3 regions of the Enterobacter sp. 4974935 genome follow, and region 1 is predicted to be linked to each of the others. Evidence: riboswitches for the same ligand, from Rfam matches in the RefSeq annotation. Region 1 holds a riboswitch; each other region holds the start of a gene.
The links. Region 1 has a riboswitch for thiamine pyrophosphate ahead of thiB (thiamine ABC transporter substrate binding subunit). Riboswitches for the same ligand answer to the same signal wherever they lie in the genome.
Positions count from the first base shown of each region.

Region 1 (6,908 bases):
CCGGTTTTTATCGCCCGGATGAGGCGCATCTGGCGCAGTTCCGTGAGCTGTTCGCACAAATTATTGAGGCAGGGCAGGCGGGAGGGCGCTACGCTGAACTGCTGGCCATCAACCTGCTTGAACAGGTGCTGCTGCGCCGCATGGAGGCCATCAACGAGTCGCTTAATCCGCCGCTGGACAACCGCGTCCGCGACGCCTGCCAGTACATCAGCGACCACCTTGCCGACAGCCAGTTTGATATTGCCAGCGTCGCCCAGCATGTGTGCCTGTCGCCGTCACGGCTGTCGCATCTGTTCCGCCAGCAGCTTGGCGTGAGCGTGCTCAGCTGGCGCGAGGATCAGCGCATCAGCCAGGCGAAACTGCTGCTCAGCACCACCCGAATGCCTATCGCCACCGTCGGGCGTAACGTCGGCTTTGAAGATCAGCTCTATTTCTCTCGCGTGTTTAAGAAGTGCACCGGTGCCAGCCCGAGCGAATTCCGTGCGGGATGTGAATAATCGGTAAACATTCAGGTGAACTTCAGGCGCATCTTGTAAACTATTCAGACAATTGATGCCTTGACGCGGTGCAGGGCGCTAAGCAGAATCGCTGATTCGTTTTCTGACCGGAATAGTTATGCAGGCATTGCTGGAACATTTTATTACCCAGTCCGTTATGTATTCGCTCATCGCCGTGGCGCTGGTGGCGTTTCTGGAGTCGCTGGCGCTGGTCGGGCTGATCCTGCCCGGCACCGTGATGATGGCGGGGCTTGGGGCGCTTATCGGCAGCGGCGAGGTCAATTTCTGGCAGGCGTGGATGGCCGGTATTATCGGCTGTTTGCTGGGGGACTGGATCTCCTTCTGGCTGGGCTGGCGCTTTAAGAAGCCGCTACACCGCTGGTCGTTCATGAAAAAAAACAAAGCGCTGCTGGATAAAACCGAGCATGCGCTGCACCAGCACAGCATGTTCACCATCCTCGTGGGGCGCTTCGTTGGGCCAACGCGTCCACTGGTGCCGATGGTGGCCGGGATGCTGGATCTGCCCGTCGCGAAGTTTGTGGTGCCGAATATCATCGGCTGCGTCTTCTGGCCGCCGTTCTACTTCCTGCCGGGTATCCTGGCGGGCGCGGCGATTGATATTCCTGACGGTATGCAAAGCGGTGAGTTTAAATGGCTTCTGCTGGGTACGGCGGTGCTGCTGTGGCTGGCGGTTTGGCTCTGCTGGCGCCTGTGGCGCAGCGCGAAAGCGAGCGTCGATCGCCTGACCCGCTATCTCCCGCGCACGCGCCTGCTCTGGCTGGCCCCACTTACGCTCGGCGTGGCGGTGGTAGCGCTGGTGGCGCTAATCCGCCACCCGCTGATGCCGGTGTACGGCGAGATCCTGTTGAAGGTGGTGAGCCGTTAAGGTGTTTTCCCTCTCCCCGTGGGAGAGGGCCAGGGTGAGGGCATCAGACCGCACGAATACCCAACAATGAAGATGCCCCTGCGTTACCACTCAGAAGTTCTTCTGTTTCTCCATCCCACAAAATACGTCCCTCTGCGATCACCACCGATCGCGGCGCGATGCGTGCGGCATCTTCAATGCTGTGCGAAACCATCAGCATCGTCAGTTGTTCGCGCTCGCACACCTCCTCAACCAGCGAGAGCATCTCCTGACGCAGAGCCGGGTCGAGCGCCGAAAAGGGTTCGTCGAGCAGCAGCAGCGGCTGCTCGCGCACCAGACAGCGTGCCAGCGCCACGCGCTGGCGCTGGCCGCCGGAAAGCTCCCCCGGAAGTCTGTTGATAAACGCAGACAGGCCCATTTGTTCGGCGATCGCCTCCAGCGTCTGCCGCTGCGCAGCACTGAGCTTTAACCCCGGATCCATACCCAGCGCGATGTTCTGCCAGACCGTAAGATGATTGAACAGATTGTTTTCCTGAAACAGCATCGACACCGGGCGCTTAGCCGGCGGAGCGTAGGTATACTCGCCGTTATCAATGACGATCGACCCGCTGGCTGGCTGCAAAAAACCGGCAATCAGATTGAGCAGGGTACTTTTTCCGGCCCCGCTGGGGCCAAGCACTGCGATTCGCTCTCCCTGACGCACGGAGAGGGTAAAACGCATTGGCAGGTGCTCATAAAGCCAGGTTACATCAGTCAGTTTTAACATCACGCCCCGGAAGTTTTTCGATAACGGTAAATAACGCAAAGCACAGCAGCAACAGGAGCAGCGCCGTGACGGCGCCGTCCTGGCTACGGTAAGAGCCAATTTGCTGATAAAGCCAGAACGGCAGCGTGCGGAAATCCTCGTTGCCGAAGAGCGCCACTACGCCAAAATCGCCAATCGACAGCACGCAGGCAAACGCCAGCGCCTGGGCGAGCGGACGTTTCAGTGCGCGCAATTCTACCACCTTCAGACGCTGCCAGCCCTGCATGCCCAGCGACTGACACAGCAAGCTGTAGCGGCTGTTGACGTCGCGCATCGGGTTTTCCAGTACCTTGAGCGCGTAAGGGATGGCCATCAGTGCGTTGGTAAAAATGACGATGCCGTCGGCGCTTTCCGGCAGGCCGATGGTGCTGTTGAACAGTAAAAAGAATCCGGTCGCCAGCACAATGCCCGGCATCGCCAGGATCAGCATACCCGTCAGTTCCAGCGCGTGTCCGGCTTTACGGGCATGACGCGCGTACAGCTCGCGGCTGCTCCAGAGCAGCATCATGGTCAGGATCACGCACAGTAGCCCGGCTGCCAGCGCAATGCGCAAGGAGGTCCACGTTGCTTGCCACAGGACAGGTTGTTGCAGTACCGACAACACATTCCTGTTGAGGCCATCGGCGATCACGGCCAGCAGCGGCGGCAGCAGAAGCAGGAGCGCCAGCGCGATCAGCATCACGTCCGAGATGCGGCTGTGCAGGCTGTCCTGCGGATCGCGCCAGCCGGTAATGTTATTGCTTCCTGCGGGGATCGCTTTGCTCAGCCGCTGGCTGAGTAACACCAGCACCAGGCAACACAGCATCTGCACGATCGCCAGCAGCGCGGCGCGCCCCGGATCGTAGTCGTAGCTTAACGCCTGATAGATCGCCAGCTCGATGGTGGTGGCCTGCGGCCCGCCGCCGAGCGAAAGGACGGTGGCAAAGCTGGCGAAGCAGAGCATAAAGATCAGCGCGGCAACCGGGGCGATCTGACGTCGCAGCCACGGCCATTCGACAAAACGGAAGAACGACCAGCCGCGCATACCAAGCTGGGCGGCAATTTGGCGCTGCTCGCCGGGAATGTTCTCCAGCGCCTGTAAAAAGAGGCGCGTCGCCATCGGCATATTGAAAAAAATATGCGCCAGCAGAATGCCTTTCAGGCCGTATGGCGAGAAGGTCCATTCCAGACCAAGCAGGTTGAAAAGGAATGCCAGCCATCCCTGCCGACCATAGACGCTCAGAATGCCGAACACCGCCACCAGCACGGGCAGGATCAGCGTCATCGCGCACAGCCGCAGCAGGGCAAGCCTGCCGGGGAAACGTCTGCGATAGAGGGCGCGCGCGAGGAAAATGGCCGGGAGCGTCGACAGCAGCGCGGAGAGAAACGCCTGCCAGAACGAGAAACGGATGACGTGCCAGAGATAGCTGTCGTGCCAGAGGGCAAGCAGATCGCTCTCTGGCGCGTTAAACCACAGCGCAAGGAATGCACCCAGGCTGACGACCACCATCAGTATAGCGGCGAGCAGCCCGGGAACTAACCAGCCGGGGATCAGCGGCTGACGGCGCGTTGCCATTCACTTATCCATGCGGCGCGCTGGGTGGCAACCTGCTGCGGCGTAAATTCCAGGGAGGTTTGCGGTTTGTTCAGCTGCTCAAAACCTGCCGGCAGCGCAACATCAGTGACCGGGTACATCCAGTTTCCTGTCGGAATAGCATTCTGGAATGCCGGTGAAACCATAAACTTCAGGAATTTCTCGGCGAGCTCCGGCTGTTTGCTCGCGGCGGTGCGGGCGGCCACTTCCACCTGCAAATAATGTCCTTCAGTAAAGTTCGCGGCGGCGTAGTTGTCTTTCTTCTCGGCGATAATGTGGTAGGCCGGAGAAGTCGTGTAGCTCAGCACAAGGTCGCTTTCGCCTTTCAGGAACAGGCCGTAGGCTTCGCTCCAGCCTTTGGTGACGGTAACGGTTTTCGCAGCCAGTTTCTGCCACGCCTCAGGCGTTTTGTTGCCATAGACTTTCTGCATCCACAACAGCAGCCCCAGACCCGGCGTGCTGGTGCGCGGATCTTCATAAATCACGCGCCACTTCTGATCGCTTTCGACCAGCTCTTTCAGGCTTTTGGGCGGATTCTTCAGCTTGTTTTTATCGTAGACAAACGCAAAGTAACCGTAATCAAAGGGTACGAAGGTGTCGTTTTTCCAGCCGCCCGGCACGTTGACGGCATCTGCCGCCACGCCGCTCTTGGCGAACAGTCTGGTTTGAGTGGCGGCTTGCAGCAGGTTGTTATCCAGCCCGAGCACCACGTCGGCTTTGCTGTTTTTGCCTTCCATACGCAGCCGGTTAAGCAGAGAGACACCATCTTCCAGCGCCACGAATTTCAGCTCGCAGTTGCAGTCGGCTTCAAAGGCTTTTTTCACCGCCGGGCCGGGGCCCCAGTCGGCGGAGAAGGAGTCGTAGGTGTAGACCGTCAGGACAGGCTTAGCAAAAACAGGCAGCGCAAACAGCGCCAGCAGAGGAAGAACGTTTTTTAACACTTTGCACCTCAGGGTTGAGTGGCAAAGGATTTTGAGAGACAGCCTCAAATCCCTTCGCCGGCGTTATCCGGATCAGGTTCGACGGGTATTATCTCAGCGCACATCAGTGATGCAGCACCCCGTTGAGAACGGCGCTATTGTAATGATTTGGTGAATATTACGAAAGCGTTATGGCTCCGGCGGCGCAAACCACGCGGATTTAAAATCAAACCAGCCCAGGGTATTCATTCGCAGGCCGCGCATGCTGCGCTGACCCTGGATCAGCAGCCAGTGGTGAATCAACGGTACGATCGTCTGCCCGGCCAGCAGCTCCTGACACCAGGCGGCCAGATCCATTTCTCCTGCCCGCCACCGTGCGGCGTCTCGCTGCCAGTCCCGATTGATACAGTGCTGAATCAGGGGCACTTCATACAGGTGAGAGAAGAGCGAAAAATCAAGCGGCAGCGTGAAGTTCGCACTGTTGAGCCAGATATCGCTGATAACATCTCCACGGTGCCATTCATCATAGTCCACTTCCTGTATCGCCAGCGTCACGCCCTCGGCTGCCAGCAGCTTACTCATGATCCTTGCGATAAACCGGTGTTCAATGTGATCGCGATAGTAGCTGAGGGTGATGGTCTCCAGTCCGGCAGGTTTTTCACTGCGTACTGGCTGCGCATGGTGCCAGCGCGGAAGCAGGCCATAGGCTGGGAACCACCAGGTCTGGTATTGCTCTTCAGCGTGATAAATCAGGTTAGCGGGAGCCAGAATATGGCTGATCCACCTGCGTACGTCGTGATTCGCCCCGCGATGGCTGCGGCTGTCAAAAAGCAGATAGTAGCAACCCTCTTCCAGGCGACTCTCGAACGCCTTTTCGCTGGTTGTTGGCCCTTCCAGCGTCAGGCCTGCGCTCAGCTCTTCGTTGAGATCCGGTAGTACCCAGACGTTGACTTCGTCGATCAGCGCCCTATAGCCAAAGTAATCATCAAAGGCGCGGATCTTCAGCTGATTACTGTTGTTCCGTGAAACGGAGTAGGGGCCCGTACCAATCGGCTGGCTGGAAAAATTGTTCAGGGATCGCCACTCGGCAGGCAGGATCATCGAGGGCACGTAGCCCAGAAGCCACGGAAGCCATTTGTCCGGCTGCGATAGCTCAATATCCAGCGTCCATGCCGTTGGGGAGTGGATCCGCGCGATATGCGAGTAGAGCGGCAGCGTGCGGGCGCGCTCTAAGGAGTCGATAACGTCGCGCATCTCCAGCTCGCGTCCATGGTGGAAATGAATGCCGGGACGTAAAAAGAAGCGCCAGTGCAACGGAGACACCTGTTGCCAGTGATGGGCAATATCCGCTTCCAGTTCCCCGTTTTCCTCATTTATCCGCGTCAGACCGCTAAAAATCTGCCGGGCCATGTGGGTTTCAGAGCGACGTAACGCCGTACCGGGCAACAGATTTTTCATTGGGCGATAGTAAAGCACTCGCAGAATGTGGCGTCCCTGACGAAAGCTGCGTCCCAGATGCGAGACCAGCATCTGGCGCACGGCGGCTTTGTCGCCCACCAGCTGGACCAGCTGATCGATGCGGTCCTGCTCCAGCAGATCCTCCGCCCGCTGTTGCTGCAACGCCAGGCCGGTATAGAGGAAAGTCAGGCGCGAGCGCTTACCGCGTCCGGCTTCGGCCTCCCAGTTTAGCCAGCCCTGCTGCTGCATGGTGTTAAGGAGGGTACGCATATGACGCCGGGAGCAGTTGAGGAGCTCAGCCAGCTCGTTCAGCGTGGTCTCCTGCGATTGCCCCTCGCAGCACTGCCAGAGGCGGATAAATTGTTGTTGCAGACGACCAGAAGGCATAAAAGAGGAACTCCTGACAAAAAATCAGCAATTTATTAATCCCTATATTAAGCCAATAATCCTTATCGATGAAGCGAGGAGGTAAATTATGAAGAGGTCTACCGCACGTCAGTTTTATCAGCACTATTTTTCAGCGACAAAGGGAGTGTCCTGGCTGGCCCGCCAGTGCGCAGAGCAGCGGCTGAGAATACTGGAAGATCTGATGCAGTGGGACGTTACGAAACCGACCTCTTCTCGCTAACTCGCCTCGATCATGTGTGACTGAGTATTGGTGCTAATCACCCGCCAGCAAAATGTTTTTGCTGGCTTTTTTCGTTTACTATTTCACCCAATTTCGATTCGCTTTCATAAGGACTTGCGCATGCTCTGGTTGATGACGATGGGGCGACGCCTGAACGGCGTG
Region 1 is NZ_JBZWGT010000003.1:3,635,434-3,642,341, reverse strand. Features, by position in the region: gene araC (arabinose operon transcriptional regulator AraC) at 1-497, shown strand, start outside; gene AC4OVS_RS18700 (DedA family protein) at 616-1,383, shown strand; gene thiQ (thiamine ABC transporter ATP-binding protein ThiQ) at 1,427-2,128, opposite strand; gene thiP (thiamine/thiamine pyrophosphate ABC transporter permease ThiP) at 2,112-3,722, opposite strand; gene thiB (thiamine ABC transporter substrate binding subunit) at 3,698-4,681, opposite strand; TPP riboswitch at 4,713-4,813, opposite strand; gene sgrR (HTH-type transcriptional regulator SgrR) at 4,850-6,505, opposite strand; gene sgrT (glucose uptake inhibitor SgrT) at 6,594-6,746, shown strand; gene AC4OVS_RS18670 (sugar efflux transporter) at 6,867-6,908, shown strand, end outside.

Region 2 (6,908 bases), 2.3 Mb from region 1:
TCCTACAACCGCCGCTTCGTTATGAGCAACGATTGAATAAAAAGTTAAAAAACAGATGGGGCCTGAAAAAAACGCCGCCAATATAGAGCCTTTTGTCACCGGGCTCAATGGTTAATTTGTTTACTGTTTTGTGACACAGGGCACAGGGGAGGGGATAACCTCATTTTCCGGCAAAAATATGCAGTTTATTCTCAATAAAAACAGTGGCTTATATATGGATTGTCAGCATTGTAAAATCAGATGAAAGAGTGTGGCAAATTGTGCGCCTGGCAGGCTAAAAGGAGGCGGAGAGCCTCCTTAGACTGTTTATTTTTGAGTAACGCGTAAAACGCCGTGTTCACGTCCCTTTGTTTTATTCCATGACGCGTCCGTAATACCGTTTTCATCCAGGCTTATCGATATCACAAAACCGTTACCATGGATCTCATAGAAATTCGCATTCAGACGTTTAACGCTGGCTTTTTTGCCGTTCACGGTAGCGCTAAAAAAGCCGTTAGAAAGGGTAGCGTTAACCGTATCCGACGAGAACGAGGCTTCGCGAAGGGGATCGTGTACGGATGCCGTTGGTTCGTGTTGTGCCGCGTTTTCCGCTTTGGTTTTGCTGATATCGCAAGATCCATCGCCAGCGCTAATTTGCGTGCATCCCGAGCGCTCTAACTGAGCACGATAGTGTGCGCTAATGGCGTGTGCAGGCGAAATACACCCAGCAAGTACGGCAGCGCTTAACACTAGCATCATTGATTTTTTCATTTTATCACCTTAAAAACGACACAAATAATAAGAAACGTACATAATGCCGATCCAGACCCCGACCGAAATAAGCAATAGATACAGGGCAGCTGAAATAAAAATGTGTTTGAGCATGTTATTGGCCATCATCATACTTTCCATCAGCGAAGTACTGTCGCCCTGAAAAGCTTCCTCTATTATGAATGTAGTCGAGTTACGTGTTTTTCTTAAAAGCCAATCCCGATGCCTGCGCCCATAGCAAGATCATTATTTGTAGAATCGCTTACGCCAGCTTTAACGATGGTGTTGCTACCAACGTGGAAGGATGCACCCACACTAACAGCTTGCTCGTCTTTAAAGCTACCTACACCAGCAGAGAACATGACAGCCTGTTCTTTCTCTACTTGAGGCATAGAGGCGATAGCTACAGCGCTAGCAGCACCTGAACGGGCTTCTTTCTTATTGCTATCAACTTCATCTTTCAGGCTCTTGAATTGAGAGTTAGTGTTAGCTTGCGCTTGTGCGAACACTTGTTGAGCAGCTTTCAGATCTTTAGCTTGTGCTGTAGTTTGGGTATTGAGTGACTTAACCAGATTGATAGTTTTAGTATCAACTTCTTTCTTAGTGATGGTAGTTGTGATTCCGTTAGAGCCAGCTTTACCTGCATCCCCTTTATCACCTTTAGCGCCAGTGTCGCCCTTATCACCTTTGATGGAATCTCCTTTATCTCCTTTCTCACCCTTAACACCTGGAGCACCATCTTTCCCAGCTATTCCTTGTGCGCCTGTATCACCTTTTAAACCTTGCGCACCAGTTGCACCTGCAGCGCCTGTAGCACCCGTTGCCCCGTCTTTACCGTCAACACCATCTTTACCATTAACACCGTCTTTAGGTGGTGTTTGGTTTTCTAAAGCGGTGATCCGTTGATCATGGTTAATCAATACAGAACCTTGTAACGCGCTTTCATCTTGGAATGATTTAATATCGGAACCATTGTTAACAACACCTTGTAAAGCAGTGTCTGCTTTGTTGTTAATGTCATTAATCAAAATATTTTGTTTGTTGTCGGTGGAGATCTGATCAGCTTTGTTATCATCTACTTTCTGATTCAAAGTAGAGTTAAATTGTGCATTAGCATTAACACCAGCTTGAGCAGCATCAGCTTTATTTACAGCAGTGTTAGCAGTATCTTGCGCATTATTGATAGCTATGTTTGCCTTCTCAACATCCCCTTGCAGATTATAGATTTGTCCGTCTTGTTGAGTGTTGCTAGCCTTGATGTTATCAAGGTTATATGCGGTGTTGTTAGTCCCTTGAACCTGAATAAAAGTACCTGAATTGGTAACATTATCGTTAAGAGTTACATTTACATCAGCAGCTTTAGCTACGTTCATTGTACCAGCAAAAAGAGCACCGATAATAGCGACAGCGATGACGGTTTCACTAACAGGTTTCATTTGAAATGACTCACAGTGTTTGGCAGATAAAATATACGCTAGCGATATTGCTAACGTTTGTTTAAGCAGAGCTGAATGGGTAAGTTTAAGTGTGTCGAATTTTATAGTTGTATTTAATATTTATGTTGGTAACGGAGCGAAACTATAGATATTTCGCGGCGAGAAATATTGATTTTGATCATGTTTCTTATTAATGATAAGAATGATGAGAAATAATGCTCTTGCATTGTTTCTTCTTTAAAATCAATTTGTTGTGATGCGCTTGCGAACTGTCTTAATTTAACCTTATGATTTTCATGAGGTTTTATTTTAACACTTATGCGGGTTTTATTTAAGTGATGGAAATTAAGGTTTACACGGGGTTTTCAAATGAAAATCACGACCTTTAAAGCTGAAAGTAAACATTATCGAGTGGGTGTGTTTAAATAAAGGGCAAGATATTCTTCCGTAAGATTTTCAATGTAGACATTAAATAAAGATATTTTTAATGTGAATTCAATGTTAGTTATTTATTCAGTACAAATAATACCGGAAAATGAACAATAGAATTTCTCATTTTTTGTGTAACCTGAACCCGTCTGTACCTTATAAGGCAGTGAGATAAAGGGAAAATGGTTGTCACCAGGCTCAACCACGGGTACACTAAATAACAAAGTATTGTTTAAACTTTTGTTTTATAAATGATTTGACTCGGGGTGCCCTTCCTTGTGAAGGCTGAGAAATACCCGTATTACCTGATCTGGATAATGCCAGCGTAGGGAAGTCAGATGCCTACCCGGTCATCGCTTCTTTCCGCACGGCAGGAGCGAAACCATGCAGCCTGACCTGCTCGACTCACACGTTTTACATCAATTCCGAACCCGTTCCCCGCTCACGCACTGTATGACCAACGATGTCGTGCATACCTTCACCGCCAACGTTCTGCTCGCGCTCGGTGCTTCCCCGGCAATGGTGATCGAAGCCGAGGAAGCGGAACAGTTTGCCGCGCTTGCCGATGCCCTGCTCGTCAACGTTGGCACGCTCACCGCGCCGCGCGCCCAGTCGATGCGTCGGGCTATTGAGAGCGCGGTAGCCGCGGGCACACCCTGGGTTCTGGACCCCGTCGCGGTTGGCGCGCTGGCGTTCCGCACCCGTTTTTGCCAGCAAATATTATCCCTTAAACCTGCGGCCATTCGTGGCAACGCCTCCGAAATCCTCGCCCTTGCCGGAATGAGTGCGGGCGGACGTGGGGTCGATTCCACCGATACGGCAGCGAGCGCGTTGACCGCTGCGCAGGCGCTTGCCCGCCAGACCCACGCCGTTGTAGTCGTCACAGGGGAAGTGGATCACATCACCGACGGCCAGCGAACCCGTACGGTCGCGGGGGGCGACCCGCTGATGACCCGCGTGGTAGGAACTGGCTGTGCGCTCTCGGCGGTCGTCGCCGCCTGCTGCTCGCTGCCTGGCGACAGGCTTGATAACGCGGCGGCAGCCTGCGGCTTTATGAAGCGCGCAGGGTCAGTTGCCCTGACTCAAAGCCGGGGGCCTGGCAGCTTTGTCTCCGCGTTTCTGGACGCGCTTTACGCGCTGGAGGAACAGGTATGACGCGCATTAATGCCCTGACTATTGCGGGAACCGATCCCAGCGGCGGAGCGGGGATCCAGGCAGACCTGAAAACCTTCTCTGCGCTCGGCGCATACGGGTGCTCGGTTATCACCGCGCTGGTTGCGCAAAACACGCGCGGCGTACAGTCGGTGTATCGCATTGACCCGGATTTTGTCGCCGCGCAGCTGGACTCGGTATTCAGCGACGTACGTATCGACACCACCAAGATCGGCATGCTGGAAGAGGCGGACATTGTTGAAGCGGTCGCTGAACGTCTCAAACACTACCAGATAAAAAACGTGGTGCTTGATACCGTGATGCTGGCCAAAAGCGGCGATCCGCTGCTCTCCGCCTCGGCTGTCGACACCCTGCGTAAAAAGCTGCTGCCGCAGGTTGCGCTGATCACGCCAAACCTGCCTGAAGCCGCCGCGCTGCTGGATGCGCCACACGCGCAAAACGAACGTGAGATGAAAGAGCAGGGGAATGCGCTGCTGGCGATGGGGTGTCGCGCGGTGCTGATGAAAGGCGGCCATCTTGATGATGCAGAAAGCCCGGACTGGCTTTTCACCCACGATGGCACGCAACGTTTCACCGCGCCACGTGTCCAGACCAAAAACACCCATGGCACGGGCTGTACGCTCTCGGCGGCGCTGGCGGCGCTGCGTCCTCGTCACGCCACATGGGCGGATACGGTGCAGGAGGCGAAGGTCTGGCTCTCGGGCGCGCTGGCAAAAGCCGATTCTCTGGAAGTGGGTCACGGTATTGGTCCGGTTCACCATTTTCATGCATGGTGGTAAGCCGTATACTGGCATGAAACTCATGCCAGAGAAAAACAGAGATGGAACAAGCGCATACCCGGTTAATTGCTCAACTCAAGGAACGAATTGCCGCACCGGACAACACGCCGCTGTATCTGAAATTTGCCGAAACGGTCAAGAACGCGGTGCGCAGCGGTGTGCTCGCGCACGGTAATATTTTGCCCGGCGAGCGCGATCTGAGCCAGCTGGCCGGAGTGTCGCGTATTACGGTGCGTAAAGCCATGCAGGCGCTGGAAGAGGCTGGCGTCGTTACCCGCGCGCGTGGATACGGGACGCAAATCAACAATATCTTTGAATATTCGCTGAAAGAGGCGCGCGGCTTTTCTCAGCAGGTGGTGCTGCGTGGCAAAACGCCCAACACCCTGTGGGTCAATAAACGCATCGTGAAGTGCCCGGAAGAGATCGCCCGCCATCTTTCCCTTGCGCCGGAAAGCGATGTGTTTTTGCTTAAGCGCATCCGTTACGTGGATGACGATGCGGTATCGATAGAGGAGTCCTGGGTACCGGTAGGATTAATTCCCAACCCGGACGACATTGGCGTCTCGCTTTATGATTACTTCCGCAGCCAGAATATCTTTCCGCAGCGCACCCGTTCCCGCGTCAGCGCCCGGATGCCGGACAGCGAGTTTCAGGCGCATATCAAGATGGACGATAAGATACCGGTGCTGGTGATCAAGCAAGTCGCGCTCGATCAACAGCAGCGGCCAATTGAGTACAGCATCAGCTACTGCCGCAGCGACCTATACGTCTTTGTGTGCGAGGAGTAGGGCCTCGCGCGTGGGGGCGCAGTCTCCACCGCGATGGCTGACTACCCAGGCGGCCACGGCATTGCCAAGCTGCACCGACTCTGGCAGTGACCATCCCGCAGCCAGCCCGGCAAGGGTACCTCCCGCATGGCTGTCACCGGCGCCGATGGTATCGACGACGGTAGCAGGAAACGCCGGAACGTGTCCGGAAGCGTCACCGTCGTACCAGACCGCCCCGTCTTTATCATGGCGTACGATTAGCGCAGCGCCAAACCGTTGCTGCCACTGAGTGCCGAGCTGTTCCACGTTCACGCCAAGCCATTCGGCGGCAAGTTCCGCCTCCTGCCGATTGAGCGAGACAACCGGTTTACGGGCCATAATCCGCGCCATCAGCGGGTCGGGAATATCCGCGATGCGCGGACCGAAATCGATAAAGAGCGTCACATCCTGAAGACGTTCCACCCAGGCCGTCAGCAGCTCGCCGCTGGGCGACGCCAGCTGGTAGCCGGACAAATAGATCAGGCTTTTCTCTGGCACGCTTAACCCGTCCAGCCAGCGTTGCTGCCACTGATTCTCCACACCGCTAAACGACATGAAGGTCCGTTCACCGTCAGGCTCCACCAGCGCCAGGCACCAGCCGTTATCGCCCGTTTCCGCTTCCACGGCGCTGTGCAGATCCTGCTTCGCCATGGCATTACGGATAATATCGGCCCACACGCCGTGGCCAACGGGAAGCGCGTTTTGCGCTGCAATGCCGAGCCGCTTGAGGGCGATGGCGATATTCAGCGCACAGCCGCCAATATTCACTCCCTGTTGCTTCAGCTCGATATCACACCCGCGCCAGGGCAGGGCGTAGGCGTCGGCAATCACGTCGATGACCGCCGCGCCGAGCACCGTTACGGGGCGCGTAGCGTGAAGGGTTTCGAGACGGCGGGCAAAAGCACTCATACGCCCTCCCTTTGCTCCCGGAAGTGCAGTAGTTTTTCGCAGTAGCGTCCGAAATCAAGCTGGTTTACGGCATCAAGTTCGCTTTTAAGCGCCGGATCAATGGCCTGTACACCGTGCAGCGCGCCACAGATGGCCGTTGCCATCGCGCCGATAGTGTCCGTATCACCGCCCAGGTTAGCGCATAACACCGCGCAGCGGTTCGGATCGGTGCCCGCAAGTTCGACCATCGCAATCGCCGCCGGAACGGACTCCAGGGTGCTCGTGCCCGCGCCAATAAGCTGATAGATCTGCTCGCTGGCGGACTCCGTACCGTTGGCTTCGCGCACGGTTTTCAGGGCCAGCTCAATACGAGCGGAAAGCGATGCGCTGAAAGTGGTCGTGTTCGCCTCCTGCGCCGCACGGGCAATACCCGGCAGGGCATCGGCGATGTTCTGCCAGCGCTCGCCGTCGATAGCGCGTGAAACCGCCCACGCGATCACCACCGCACCGGCGATGGCGAGATCCGATTTATGGGTCGGGCTGGAGGCTAACGCAACCTGTTCAACAAAATGTGCCAGACGCGTGGCCGGTAGCAGGCATCCCAGCGGGGAGGCGCGCATCGCCGCCCCGTTGGTGACGCCGTTATT
Region 2 is NZ_JBZWGT010000003.1:1,353,557-1,360,464, forward strand. Features, by position in the region: gene AC4OVS_RS07640 (hypothetical protein) at 307-750, opposite strand; gene AC4OVS_RS07645 (YadA C-terminal domain-containing protein) at 957-2,186, opposite strand; TPP riboswitch at 2,868-2,964, shown strand; gene thiM (hydroxyethylthiazole kinase) at 3,000-3,770, shown strand; gene thiD (bifunctional hydroxymethylpyrimidine kinase/phosphomethylpyrimidine kinase) at 3,767-4,567, shown strand; gene AC4OVS_RS07660 (GntR family transcriptional regulator) at 4,609-5,355, shown strand; gene AC4OVS_RS07665 (PfkB family carbohydrate kinase) at 5,329-6,282, opposite strand; gene AC4OVS_RS07670 (ADP-ribosylglycohydrolase family protein) at 6,279-6,908, opposite strand, start outside.
Region 2: linked by a shared signal. The riboswitch ahead of thiM (hydroxyethylthiazole kinase) and the one ahead of thiB (thiamine ABC transporter substrate binding subunit) in region 1 are both predicted to bind thiamine pyrophosphate.

Region 3 (6,908 bases), 450 kb from region 1:
GCCGCCAGCGCCACGTCGATCTCCATATCATCGTGGGTGGAAACGCCCAGCCGCAGACCGGCGTTACGGATTGCGTTGAGATCGGTCGTTTCCAGATCTTCCTGTCCCAGATGCACGCCATACGCCTGGTGTTTAACCGCCAGCCGCCAGTAGTCGTTGATAAACAGGCGGGCGTGGTAGCGACGTCCCAGCGCGATAGCGGCGGCCACGTCGGCCTCCACCTCTTCGTCGCGTTTATCCTTGATGCGCAGCTGGAGGGTGCGAACGCCTGCCTCCAGCAAGCGCTCTATCCACGCCACGCTGTCCACCACCGGGTAAAGCCCTAAGCGGAAGGGGACAGGTGGGAAATCGGGCTGGTACATTACGCCTCCTCCTTTTTGAGGTAGATTTCGCCGCCTTTGGCGCGGAAGGTTTCGGACATGTCTGCCATGCGGACTTCAATGGTCTGCGCGGCGGCGTAGTCGCGCACCTCCTGGCTGATTTTCATCGAGCAGAACTTCGGCCCACACATGGAGCAGAAGTGCGCGACTTTGCCCGATTCCTGCGGCAGGGTTTCGTCGTGGTAGGCGCGGGCGGTGAACGGATCCAGCGCCAGGTTGAACTGGTCTTCCCAGCGGAATTCAAAGCGCGCTTTGGACATGGCGTTGTCGCGAATTTGCGCGCCCGGATGGCCTTTCGCCAGATCCGCCGCGTGGGCGGCAATCTTGTAGGTAATCAGTCCCTGCTTCACGTCCTCTTTGTTTGGCAGCCCGAGGTGCTCTTTCGGCGTCACGTAGCAGAGCATGGCGCAGCCGAACCAGCCGATCATCGCCGCGCCGATCCCGGAAGTGAAGTGGTCATAGCCCGGCGCAATATCGGTGGTCAACGGCCCCAGGGTGTAGAACGGTGCTTCGTGGCAGTGCTCCAGCTCCTCGGTCATGTTGCGGCGGATCATCTGCATCGGTACATGGCCCGGGCCTTCAATCATCACCTGCACATCGTACTCCCAGGCGATTTTGGTCAGCTCGCCCAGCGTGTGCAGCTCGGCAAACTGCGCCTCGTCGTTCGCGTCACGGATGGAGCCAGGACGCAGGCCGTCGCCCAGCGACAGAGAAACGTCATAAGCGGCGCAGATCTCGCAGATTTCGCGGAAGTGCTCGTAGAGGAAGTTTTCCTGATGATGGGAAAGGCACCATTTCGCCATAATCGAACCGCCGCGTGAGACGATACCGGTCAGACGCTTCGCGGTCATCGGCACGTAGCGCAGCAGCACGCCCGCGTGAATGGTGAAGTAGTCCACGCCCTGTTCCGCCTGCTCCAGCAGCGTGTCGCGGAACGCTTCCCAGGTGAGGTTTTCGGCGATACCGTTTACCTTCTCCAGCGCCTGATAAATCGGGACGGTGCCAATCGGCACCGGGCTGTTACGCAGGATCCATTCGCGGGTTTCGTGAATGTAACGGCCGGTGGAGAGGTCCATCACCGTGTCCGCGCCCCAGCGCGTTGACCAGACCAGCTTTTCCACCTCTTCTTCGATGGAAGAGGTGACGGCAGAGTTGCCGATGTTGGCGTTGACCTTCACCAGGAAGTTGCGGCCGATAATCATCGGCTCGGATTCCGGGTGGTTGATGTTGGCGGGAATAATCGCGCGCCCGGCGGCTACTTCATCACGCACGAATTCCGGCGTGATGTTCTCCGGCAGGCGAGCGCCAAACCCTTCACCCGGATGCTGGTGGCGCAGCACTTCGCTGCGAATGCGCTCGCGGCCCATGTTTTCGCGGATGGCGATGAACTCCATCTCCGGCGTGACGATACCCTGTCGCGCGTAGTGCAACTGGGTTACGCATTTGCCCGCTTTAGCGCGTTTCGGCGTCAGCAGGCCGGTAAAGCGCAGCTCGTCCAGACCGTCGTCGGCCAGGCGCGCGTTGGTGTACGCCGAGCTGCGCACGCTCAGTTCTTCGCAGTCGTTACGGGCATCAATCCACGGCTGGCGAAGCTTTGCCAGACCCTGCTGCACGTTGATAGCAACATCAGGATCGCCGTACGGGCCGGAGGTGTCATACACCGGCACGGCTTCGTTGTCTTCAAACTGCGGGTGCTCTTTGCTGCCGCCGATATGCGTCGGGCTGAGCTGGATTTCGCGCATCGGCACGCGGATATCGGCCTGTGAACCGGTGATGTAGATGCGCGTTGAGTTCGGGAAAGCGGTGCCTTCCAGGGTGTCGATGAAGCGTTGTGCGTGTTCGCGCTGTTCGCGGCGGGTCAGTTTTGTTGTAGACATAGCTCATTCCAGATGTGAAGGACATGGCTTGTCAGACGACGGATGAAGCAAGAGAAGATCGCCCGAGGGCGATACAACAGCAGTGTGACTCTTGTTCCCTTCGCAGGTATTAACCTGATCAGGTTCCGCGGATCCCGAATTAACGGTCTCAGCCCGTGCTTTCACACTGGGCACTCCGACAAGAAAAATCCCCCTCCGCAGAGGGGCGAATGGTTGTAAATTACTCGTTAACGATTAAGAACTCAAGCAGGGCGCGCAACGTTATCGCTGGTGCTGATAGTCAGGTTGTTGTCCAGCACGAGGGCGATGAGCTTGTCTTCCAGCGTGAATCGCTCTTCCAGTGCTTCGCCAAGGTCGGAAAGCGCCTGCTGAAACTCAAGATAGTTATCGTGATCGATAGCGTTCTCAAGCGTGGAATCGTAGTAGTCCATGATCTGCTGGGTGTTGGCTTCAAGCAACGGACAGAGTTTACTGGCCGCTAAATACGGCGTTGTCCCTTCCATTTCGCGGATAATGCGTTCATAAAGGTTGAAATGGCCGTCGGAGAGGTAGTCGACCAGGCTCTGACAAAAGTCGTCCAGCGCTTTTTCATTGAGTCGCATAAAGGATTCTTTGCCAGGCTTAAGACCAACCAGATTGTAATACGCCACAAGGAGATGCTTGCGCACATGTAGCCAGCGATCCACCAGGGTGTTACTTCCTCCAACGCGCTCAGTCAGGCTTTCCAGCTGGTTTAACATGGTCGACTCCATAAGGTTTAAAATGGGATCTGCTTATCCAAAATGTAACCACAATGCTAACAACATGTCAGTGAAGCGAAGGTAGTGCAATAGATATGGATCGTATTATTGAAAAATCAGATCTGGGTTGGTGGATCGTCAGCCACGAACAAAAATTATGGCTGCCCTCAGGAGAGTTGCCCTACGGTGCCGCGGAAACGTTCGATCTGGTGGGCCAGTCCGCGCTGAAGATCGGCGAGTGGCAGGGCGATCCCGTGTGGTTGATCCAACAGGCGCGCCGTCAGGATATGGGATCCGTACGTCAGGTGCTGGATCTGGACGTCGGCCTGTTCCAGCTGGCGGGGCGCGGCGTACAGCTGGCGGAGTTTTACCGCTCGCACAAATACTGCGGTTACTGCGGCCACACCATGCACCCGAGCAAAACCGAATGGGCGCTGCTCTGCGGCCACTGCCGTGAACGTTACTACCCGCAAATCGCACCGTGCATCATTGTCGCCATCCGCCGTGATGATTCCATCCTGCTGGCGCAGCATACCCGCCATCGCAACGGCATTCACACCGTCCTCGCCGGGTTCGTGGAAGTCGGCGAAACGCTGGAACAGGCGGTGGCGCGCGAGGTGATGGAGGAGAGCGGCATTAAGGTGAAAAACCTGCGCTATGTGACGTCGCAGCCGTGGCCGTTCCCGATGTCCCTGATGACCGCGTTTATGGCGGAATACGACAGCGGCGAGATTGTTATCGATCAGAAAGAGCTGCTGGAGGCGAACTGGTATCGCTACGACGATTTACCGCTGCTGCCCCCGCCGGGAACGGTGGCGCGTCGCCTGATAGAAGATACCGTGGCAATGTGTCGGGCCGAGTATGAGTAGTGTTACACTGACGGACTGACGCAATAAGGAACTGCAAAATGACCGAACTGAAGAACGATCGTTATCTGCGTGCGCTGCTGCGCCAGCCCGTTGATGTCACCCCGGTGTGGATGATGCGCCAGGCGGGACGCTATCTGCCAGAGTACAAAGCCACGCGTGCGCAGGCGGGCGATTTTATGTCGCTGTGCAAAAACGCCGAACTGGCCTGTGAGGTGACGCTCCAGCCGCTGCGCCGCTTCCCCCTCGATGCCGCCATTCTTTTTTCGGACATTCTTACCATTCCGGACGCGATGGGCCTTGGGCTCTATTTCGAAACCGGCGAGGGGCCGCGTTTTACCTCACCGATCAAAAGCAAAGCCGACGTTGATAAGCTGCCGATCCCCGATCCGGAAGGCGAGCTGGGCTATGTGATGAACGCCGTGCGCACCATCCGCCGCGAGCTCAAAGGCGACGTGCCGCTGATTGGCTTCTCCGGTAGTCCGTGGACGCTGGCAACCTACATGGTGGAAGGTGGCAGCAGCAAAGCCTTTACCGTCATCAAAAAGATGATGTACGCAGAGCCGCAGGCCCTGCATGCCCTGCTCGACAAGCTGGCGAAGAGCGTCACGCTCTATCTCAACGCGCAGATTAAAGCGGGCGCGCAGTCGGTGATGATTTTCGACACCTGGGGCGGCGTGCTGACCGGGCGTGATTATCAGCAGTTCTCCCTGTACTACATGCACAAAATTGTCGATGGTCTGCTGCGTGAAAACGAAGGCCGTCGCGTGCCGGTAACGCTGTTTACGAAAGGCGGCGGTCAGTGGCTGGAAGCGATGGCGGCCACCGGCTGTGATGCGCTGGGCCTCGACTGGACCACTGATATTGCCGATGCGCGTCGTCGCGTGGGGGATAAAGTGGCGCTCCAGGGCAACATGGACCCGTCCATGCTCTATGCACAGCCTGCCCGTATCGAAGAAGAAGTGTCGACTATACTGTCTGGTTTCGGCCAGGGCGAAGGCCACGTCTTCAACCTTGGTCACGGTATTCATCAGGATGTACCGCCAGAACACGCTGGCGTATTTGTGGAGGCGGTGCATCGGCTTTCTGCCCAGTATCACAAGTAAGGAGTGGTTATGGATCTCGCGTCGCTACGCGCTCAGCAAATCGAACTGGCTTCATCGGTGATCCGCGAGGATCGTCTGGATACGGACCCTCCGCGATACATTGGCGGGGCGGATGTCGGGTTTGAGCAAGGCGGTGAAGTGACGCGAGCGGCGATGGTGGTGCTGAAATACCCGTCGCTGGAGCTGGTGGAGTACAAGGTGGCGCGTATCGCCACCACCATGCCCTATATCCCCGGCTTTCTCTCCTTCCGCGAATATCCCGCGCTGCTGGCCGCGTGGGAGCAACTCTCGCAAAAACCCGATCTGCTGTTTGTGGATGGGCACGGCATCTCCCATCCGCGTCGCCTGGGCGTTGCCAGCCACTTTGGTCTGCTGGTAGACGTGCCGACCATCGGCGTGGCGAAAAAACGCCTGTGCGGCGCGTTTGAGCCGCTCTCTGCCGAACCGGGCGCGCTGGCGCCGCTTATCCATAAAGGCGAGCAGCTGGCGTGGGTCTGGCGCAGTAAAGCGCGCTGCAATCCGCTGTTTATCGCAACCGGGCATCGGGTCAGCATGGACAGCGCCCTGGCGTGGGTGCAACGCTGTATGAAGGGCTACCGCTTACCTGAGCCTACCCGCTGGGCTGACGCCGTTGCCTCTTCACGTCCGGCATTCATTCGTTGGCAGGAAATTCAGCCGTGATTCAGGTAAACTGCGGCTAATTTTCGATTCGAGACATCATCATGTTACAAAACCCGATTCATCTGCGCCTTGAGAAGCTGGAAAGCTGGCAGCACGTGACGTTTATGGCTTGCCTGTGCGAGCGCATGTACCCCAACTATGCCGCGTTCTGTAAGCAAACGGAGTTTGGCGAAGGCCAGATTTATCGACGTATTCTGGATTTGATCTGGGAGACGCTGACGGTCAAAGACGCAAAGGTAAACTTCGACTCTCAGCTTGAAAAGCTGGAAGAGGCAATTCCTGCGGCGGACGATTACGACCTGTATGGCGTCTACCCGGCTATCGATGCCTGTGTGGCGTTGAGCGAGCTGATCCACTCCCGTCTGAGCGGTGAAACCCTGGAGCACGCCATTGAAGTCAGTAAGGCATCCATCACCACCGTCGCGATGCTGGAAATGACCCAGGAAGGCCGTGAAATGACCGACGAAGAGCTGCGTGCTAACCCGGCGGTTGAACAGGAATGGGATATTCAGTGGGAAATTTTCCGTCTGCTGGCGGAGTGTGAAGAACGTGATATTGAGCTGATCAAAGGGCTGCGCGCGGACCTGCGCGAGGCCGGCGAGAGCAATATCGGTATAATTTTTAACCAATGAGACAACAAAACGTGATTTAACGCCTGTTTTGTCACTCCTCGACTCTTCCCTTTCGCCCCCCGTCTGGTCTACATTTGGGGGGCGAAAAAAAGTGGCTATCGGTGCGTGTATGCAGGAGAGTGCTTTTTTGGCATTTTCGTCGCACTCGATGCTTAGCAAGCGATAAACACATTGAAAGGATAACTTATGAACAAGACTCAACTGATTGATGTAATTGCGGACAAGGCTGATCTGTCTAAAGTGCAGGCTAAAGCTGCTCTGGAATCTACCCTGGCTGCTATTACTGAGTCTCTGAAAGAAGGCGATGCTGTACAACTGGTTGGTTTCGGTACCTTCAAAGTGAACCACCGCGCTGAGCGTACTGGCCGCAACCCGCAGACCGGTAAAGAAATCAAAATCGCCGCAGCTAACGTGCCGGCATTTGTTTCTGGTAAAGCACTGAAAGACGCAGTTAAGTAAGACGCGTGGCAGTGAACAGTTTTAACGAAGGGGCGGCAACGCCCCTTTTGTCATTCTGGCGTGGACCGCTCGCGCTGGCAGGCGTACTGTTGCTGTCTGCCTGTAGTCATGATTCCTCACTCCCCCCGTTTACCGCCAGCGGCTACGCTGACAACCAGGGTGCGGTC
Region 3 is NZ_JBZWGT010000003.1:4,090,057-4,096,964, reverse strand. Features, by position in the region: gene thiE (thiamine phosphate synthase) at 1-362, opposite strand, end outside; gene thiC (phosphomethylpyrimidine synthase ThiC) at 362-2,257, opposite strand; TPP riboswitch at 2,336-2,445, opposite strand; gene AC4OVS_RS20795 (Rsd/AlgQ family anti-sigma factor) at 2,500-2,997, opposite strand; gene nudC (NAD(+) diphosphatase) at 3,093-3,866, shown strand; gene hemE (uroporphyrinogen decarboxylase) at 3,905-4,969, shown strand; gene nfi (deoxyribonuclease V) at 4,979-5,650, shown strand; gene AC4OVS_RS20775 (YjaG family protein) at 5,692-6,282, shown strand; gene hupA (nucleoid-associated protein HU-alpha) at 6,469-6,741, shown strand; gene AC4OVS_RS20765 (DUF1481 domain-containing protein) at 6,753-6,908, shown strand, end outside.
Region 3: linked by a shared signal. The riboswitch ahead of thiC (phosphomethylpyrimidine synthase ThiC) and the one ahead of thiB (thiamine ABC transporter substrate binding subunit) in region 1 are both predicted to bind thiamine pyrophosphate.